Pelobacter seleniigenes DSM 18267: one gene and its partner. The protein of the gene in region 1 interacts with the protein of each later gene in a pairwise test. Links are inferred from orthologs where the notes say so. Each region holds a gene or a part of one and is shown on either strand. Other genes may lie near its edges.

The links.
Region 2: the proteins of lepA (region 1) and N909_RS0122645 interact in binary tests that used the Escherichia coli proteins (3 or more experiments, as listed by UniProt). The link is inferred for Pelobacter seleniigenes DSM 18267 from one-to-one orthologs.

Annotation. Positions count from the first base shown.
Region 1 is NZ_JOMG01000005.1:435,900-439,192, reverse strand. The notes cover bases 85-3,057. They hold lepA (translation elongation factor 4), read left to right. Parts: upstream 85-657; coding sequence 658-2,457; downstream 2,458-3,057. Other genes in these bases: lepB (signal peptidase I), read left to right, coding at 2,461-3,057; N909_RS25960 (hypothetical protein), read right to left, coding at 85-166. In the rest of the region: more of N909_RS25960, read right to left, coding at 2-84; more of lepB, read left to right, coding at 3,058-3,129. UniProt on the Escherichia coli protein: Required for accurate and efficient protein synthesis under certain stress conditions. May act as a fidelity factor of the translation reaction, by catalyzing a one-codon backward translocation of tRNAs on improperly translocated ribosomes.
Region 2 is NZ_JOMG01000005.1:304,078-307,394, forward strand. The notes cover bases 238-3,234. They hold N909_RS0122645 (zinc transporter ZntB), read left to right. Parts: upstream 238-1,250; coding sequence 1,251-2,219; downstream 2,220-3,234. Other genes in these bases: N909_RS0122635 (AEC family transporter), read left to right, coding at 238-460; N909_RS0122640 (nitroreductase family protein), read left to right, coding at 533-1,072; N909_RS0122650 (hypothetical protein), read right to left, coding at 2,263-2,712; N909_RS0122655 (type IV pilus twitching motility protein PilT), read right to left, coding at 2,714-3,234. In the rest of the region: more of N909_RS0122635, read left to right, coding at 1-237; more of N909_RS0122655, read right to left, coding at 3,235-3,317. UniProt on the Escherichia coli protein: Zinc transporter. Acts as a Zn(2+):proton symporter, which likely mediates zinc ion uptake. Purified ZntB reconstituted in liposomes also binds and transports Cd(2+), Ni(2+) and Co(2+).

The DNA of each region.
Region 1 (3,293 bases):
TTCAGTATGATTTTCCTTCATCCAAAAGTTCCGAAATCATCATCTGGATATGACAGTCAGGGCATTGGGGGAGATCGTCTTTGGGGAGATAGATGATCTCCGTGTAACGGCACTTCGGGCAGACAACTTCGACAGGTTCCGGCCGGGAACGATCTGAACGATCCATGGGAAAACTCCACTGTCAGGAACATGTTGTAATCACTAAATTCTTCTTATAGCACAGAGGGATTATCGCAAACAAGAGGTCATTGATACAAACACTCATTAAAAACGTTCTACAGTGGCTATTTGAATAGCGGGGACATTGAATTCCGACAGAAACATGGGTTTGTTGGCTTTTAGCCGGCCTTTAAAAAGTCCATCCCTGAGCCTTTTTCAAGCTCAGCCATTGGCCCAATAGCATCTGGAGTGGCTTGTCTGCCGGGCCCATGGCGGGGGAATTAAAAACGCTAGCAGCCTTTCTTGTGCTCAACAGGGCCTGAAGCAGTCAGGGGATGAGCTTTTCCAAGAACCGGGTAAGCGTCGTTTCCGTTTTCTGCCGACAATCAGCGGCCTTTCCACTTTACAAACCGGTTGGATCCGGCCTAATATTAGCGGTTAATTTTAACCGAACCTGCGCTTTCAATGCCGGCTGACCAGGCCATTCAACGAGACTGTATGAATCAAAGCAATATACGAAATTTTTCCATCATCGCCCATATCGACCACGGTAAGTCCACTCTTGCAGACCGTCTTCTTGAAGCAACCGGGGCGTTAACAGAACGGGAGCGGTCGGATCAGTATCTCGATAAAATGGACCTGGAGCGCGAACGTGGTATCACCATCAAAGCGCAGGCGGTCCGTTTGCCTTATAAAGCCCGGGACGGGAAACAGTATATCTTGAATCTGATTGATACTCCCGGCCATGTCGACTTTTCCTATGAGGTCAGCCGATCACTGTCCGCCTGCGAAGGTGCCATGCTGGTGGTTGATGCGGCGCAGGGGGTTGAAGCACAGACCCTGGCGAATGTGTATATGGCTATCGATCAGGATCTGGATATCTTTCCGGTCATTAATAAAATCGACCTGCCCAGTGCCGAGCCCGAGCGGATCAGGGCCGAAATTGAGGAAATTATCGGTATTGACGCGAGCGAGGCGATCCTGGCCAGCGCCAAAGAAGGCCGGGGCATCGACGAGATCCTGGAAGCGATCGTCCATAAGGTTCCCGCCCCCAAAGGTGATCCGGATGCACCGCTTCAGGCGTTGACCTTTGACTCCTGGTACGATTCCTACCAGGGGGTTATTGTGCTGATCCGGGTCGTCGAAGGAACCGTCCGAAAAGGCGAAAAAATTAAATTGATGGCGACCAAAGGGGTTTATGAGGTCCAGAAGGTCGGGGCTTTTTGTCCGCATCCCCTTGAATTGCCCCAGCTTGCCGCAGGGGAGGTCGGGTTTTTGATTGCCGGAATCAAAGTGGTGGAAGACGCCAAGGTCGGCGACACCATAACTCACCTGCACCGGCCGGCCGAACAAGCCTTGCCTGGCTACCAGGAAGTCAAGCCAATGGTTTTCTCCGGACTTTATCCCATTGATTCCGGGGACTACGATGCGTTGCGCGACGCCCTTGAAAAGCTCCGCCTGAACGATGCCGCGTTTTCCTTTGAGCCGGAGAATTCCCTCGCCCTTGGATTCGGTTTTCGTTGCGGTTTTCTTGGCCTGCTGCATATGGAAATCATTCAGGAGCGGCTGGAACGGGAATTTGACGTCGATCTGATTACAACGGCGCCCACCGTTGTTTATAAAGTTACCACCACCAAAGGTGACCTGCTGCAGGTTGAGAGTGCCAATATGCTGCCGGATATGCAGTATATTGAAAAGATTGAAGAGCCCTTTGTGCTGGCCTCGATCCATGTACCGAACGAATATGTGGGGGCAGTGCTCAGTTTGTGTATCGAAAAACGGGGTGTGCAGCGTGAATTGAAATACCTGACCGCCAATCGGGTCATGGTGGTTTATGAATTGCCGCTCAACGAAATCGTTCTGGACTTTTTCGACCGGCTGAAATCCATTACCCGCGGTTATGCCTCGCTCGACTACGAGCATCTCGATTTTCGCTTCAGCCGCCTGGTCCGACTCAATGTCCTGATCAACGGCGATGTGGTCGATGCTTTGTCACTGATCGTGCATCAGGATAAAGCGCAGTTCCGGGGGCGTGAGCTGGTGTCGAAGATGAAAGAATTCATTCCTCGCCAGCAATATGAAGTCGCCATCCAGGCGGCCATCGGTAACAAGGTTATTGCCCGCTCTACGGTCAAGGCCTTACGGAAAGATGTCACGGCAAAATGCTACGGCGGCGATATTACCCGTAAGCGCAAATTACTAGAAAAACAGAAGGCCGGGAAAAAGCGGATGAAACAGGTCGGGAGTGTCGAGCTACCTCAGGACGCCTTCCTCGCCATCCTCAAAGTAAAAGAGTAGATAATGGGATTATTCAGTAAAAAGAAGACTGTTAAGGGACCTGCGAAACCTTGGTATCGTGAATGGTCCGAGGCCCTGATCGTTGCCGTTGTTCTGGCGCTGATTATTCGTACCTTTCTCTTTCAGGCGTTCAAGATCCCTTCCGGGTCAATGCTTGATACGCTGCTGATCGGTGACCATCTGCTGGTGAATAAATTCATTTACGGAACCAGTCTGCCCTTCAGTGATAACCGTTACCTGGTTTTGCGTGAACCGAAACGAGGCGACGTTATTGTCTTCGAATTTCCGGAAGACGCCAACAAATCTTATTTTCAGCGGCGTGATTTTATCAAACGGGTAGTCGGCCAGCCCGGGGATCTGGTGGAAATCAAAAACAAGCAGGTCTATGTCAACGGTGAACTTTACCATATCCCCCAGGAACGGCATAAGGATCCTGAAGTTATTCCTGCCGTCGCCAGTCCGCGGGATTTCATGAGGCCGATCCGGGTCCCGGAGCACAGTTATTTTGTCATGGGCGATAATCGGGACTATTCCTATGACAGCCGCTTCTGGGGGTTTGTCGATCAGTCGAAGATCAAAGGCCTGGCCTTCATCAAATACTGGTCCTGGAACGCCCAGGGTGACTTGCTGCACAAAATCCGCTTTGATCGGATCGGCCGACCGATCAATTGAATCCGGCTTAGGTCTGCTTTAATAATTCTGCTGTTGACATTTGCTGAGCGGTGTTGATAGATTCAACAAAATTTACATTTACCCTTTAATCTGATCCGAGAGGTCAGCAAGGGAGCTTGAACGTGTTAAACCTCATCTTTAAATATAACCGAGACACCTGTACA
Region 2 (3,317 bases), 130 kb from region 1 along the record:
GCAGGGGATCGAGATCGGCACGCTGTTGCGCAGGATCTTCCTGTTTCCGCCGATGATTTCCTTTCTTGCCGCGCTGGTCCTGCGCGGGGTAGCTTACCCTCACGGGCTGTCGGTGGTTTTTCAAGCCGGGGCGCTGGCATTGACTCCCCTGGTCATGACCGCCATTGGTCTGCAATTGAAGATCCGCATGAATATGAATATCCTGATTCCATTCAGCTATGGCATGACGGTCAAGCTACTGCTGGCTCCGCTGCTGGTGTTCCTGGTCTGTCGGCTGTTCGGGTTGTCCGGGCTGGCTTACGATGTGACTATTCTGGAAGCCGGGATGCCGCCGATGATCACCGCCGGAGCCATGGCGATTGCCGCGAAGATGGATGCCGACCTGGCTGTGGCCATGTCCGGACTCGGCATCATCATCGCCTTTCTCAGCTTGCCTCTGATCTATCTTGTGCTAATTTAGCGCTGGAGAGGATCTTTGTTTTAATGGGTAGGTTGGTGGGGTGCTTTGCCCACCGGATTTGGAGAACGGTCAATGATTGAAGCGATTGCTGCCAGAAGAAGTGTTCGCAAATACCTTGCGCAAGCGGTACCCGATGAGCTTATCCAGACGGTACTGGAGAGTGCGCGAATGGCTCCTTCGGGCCACAACAGCCAACCCTGGCATTTTATAATTATTAAAGAGCAGGAGCACAAAGAGAGGCTGGTTGCGGCCTGCGGAAATCAACCCTGGATGCTCAGCGCACCGATTTTTATCGCCTGCGTGGCCGACCCGCGGACCCGTGTTGCGGCAGATGTTCCGCTGAGCGTCGACGAGCAGAGTCCGGAGAAGGAACTTAAACTGGTGCTACGCGATACCGCTATCGGTGTTGAGCATCTGGTTCTGGAGGCTGTTGCCCAGGGGCTTGGAACCTGCTGGGTTGCCCAGTTTACCCAGGAGCGGATCCGGCCGTTACTCGGCGTTCCCAATGACCGCTATGTACTCAGTATTATCACCCTCGGCTATCCAGCGGAAACACCGGTCGTGAAACGGCGTAAAAATCTCGCTGAGATTGTGCATTATGAGCACTGGTGAGCAGGGCTGAAGTGCCCCGAGCTGTGCTGCACCAAGACTGTTGTTCAAAATCCTCGTCACGACAAGGGGTTGAAATCCCTGCTCTTTGTGTCAGACTTCTGTCATTAAGCCGGTATTTTCACCTTTAACTGTTGCGGCAGCTTAAAAGCCCCCAAATTTATCCTGACAGGAGCTGTGCATGGAATCAGCTTTGGTATCGGCCTATTTACTCCTTGGCAACGGCTATGGGAAGGCGCTTGACGCCACCGCAGCTCAGGCCTGGGCAGCTGAACAAGGAGCGCTTTGGCTCCATCTGGATTATACCGCTGTCGAGTCCCACAGTTGGCTGCGGCAGCAGAGCGGAATCGATCCGCTGGTTCTGGAAGCGTTTCTGGCTGAAGACACCCGGCCGCGCTGTTTTTCTCATCCTGCCGGGTTGCTGGTCATTCTGCGCGGAGTGAATCTCAATCCGGGGGCTGAACCTGATGATATGGTCTCGATCCGGCTCTGGATCGAAGCGAATCGGGTTATCTCTATCCGCCACCGTAAACTTATGGCCATCGAAGACATTCGCTCCCGGCTTGAGCAGGGTAACGGCCCTGAGAACTGCGGCGATTTCCTGGTTCAACTCAGTAATGGACTGGCTTGGCGCATGGCTGATGTCCTCGAGACCATGGAAGATGCCGTTGACGAGTTGGAAGATGAGGTGCTGGAACGCGGGACCTACGAGTTACGCGGCAAATTGAGCGCGATCCGCCGGCAGATCATTCGTTTAAGGCGCTATCTCGCTCCGCAGCGGGAGGTGATGAATCGACTGCAGACGGAAAAAAACGTTATCCTTGACGAGTTTGACAAGGCGAAGCTCAGGGAAACCGCCGATCAGATCACCCGCTATGTGGAGGATCTCGACTCAGCCAAGGATCGCGCTGCGGTCTGCCAGGAGGAACTGGAAAGCCGGATGGGGGCGCAGATGAATAAAACCCTCTATATCCTCTCCATCATTACCGCTGTTTTCCTGCCTTTGGGACTGTTGACCGGGCTGCTGGGAATCAATGTCGGTGGAATCCCTGGCAGCGACAACCCCCTTGCGTTTCTGCTCGTCTGTCTGCTCCTGCTGGTGATTGTGGTTATCCAGCTGCTGATTTTCAGGAGAATCCGCTGGGTCTGAGAGGTGTCAGCTCTGTTGCAAAGCAGGACAGGAGTGCCGCTGCTCAGTCGATGACCCGAACAATCTCCTTGCCTGCCAGGTAAACCACCCGGTCGTCCTGCAGGAAGAGCAGGAACTTGCGGCCCTGATTGAGAAAGTCCTTAATCCGGTTGTGCTCGTCGGGCAGGCTGACAAAGGTCGCCAGCTGCAGCGCCGGACCGGCAGTCATGTGCACTTCGACCCGATACTCTTTGCCCAGCCGCAACAGTTCGTCGAATTCATCACTTGCTGGGGTTTCAACGGCGATGACCTGGTGAAGATTGAGTAAGTCGATTTTCCCCTCATGGCGCAATGGGATGAACGGTTCGGCGCCGTTGAGAACTTCTCCGACCCGCTGTGGGCCGAATTGATGCGCACCATGCATCTGCAGGAACAATTCTCCTTCCAGCTGCACTCCGGTGCGGAGGGTTATGCGGACGGCTCTGGTTTCAACGGAAATGCGTTGGTTTTCCATGTTATTCACCTGTGGCCTGGGTTGAGGTGGCAAATAGGTTTTTATTGACGGCAAAGCGGGACGCTTCTTCCGGCGTCACGCGCTTCTCTTTGACCAGTTCCTGCAGGGCTTGATCCATGAGCTGCATGCCGTCGCGCCGACCGGTCTGGATAACCGACGGCAGTTGGAAGGTTTTCCCTTCCCGGATCAGATTAGCCGAAGCGGCGTTCACTTTTAAAATTTCCAGGGCCGCACAACGCTTGCCATCGACGGTGCGCAGCAGCTGCTGGGCGACCACTCCGCGCAGGGATTCAGCGAGCATGGTGCGGATCTGCTCTTGTTGGGTGGTTGGGAAGACATTGACCAGCCGGTCTACGGTTTTTGCTGCGCTGCTGGTATGCAGGGTGCCGAAAACCAGGTGCCCGGTCTCCGCCGCGGTAATGGCCAGCTCAATGGTCTCCAGATCGCGCATTTCACCGACCAGGATGATGTCCGGATCCTCGCGCAGGGCCGCCTTCAAGGCCGAGGCGAAGCTGACGGTGTGGACGCCGACTTCACGCTGATTGATCAGGCTTTTCTTGGCCTGATGAACGAATTCAATGGGATCTTCAACGGTCAGAATGTGT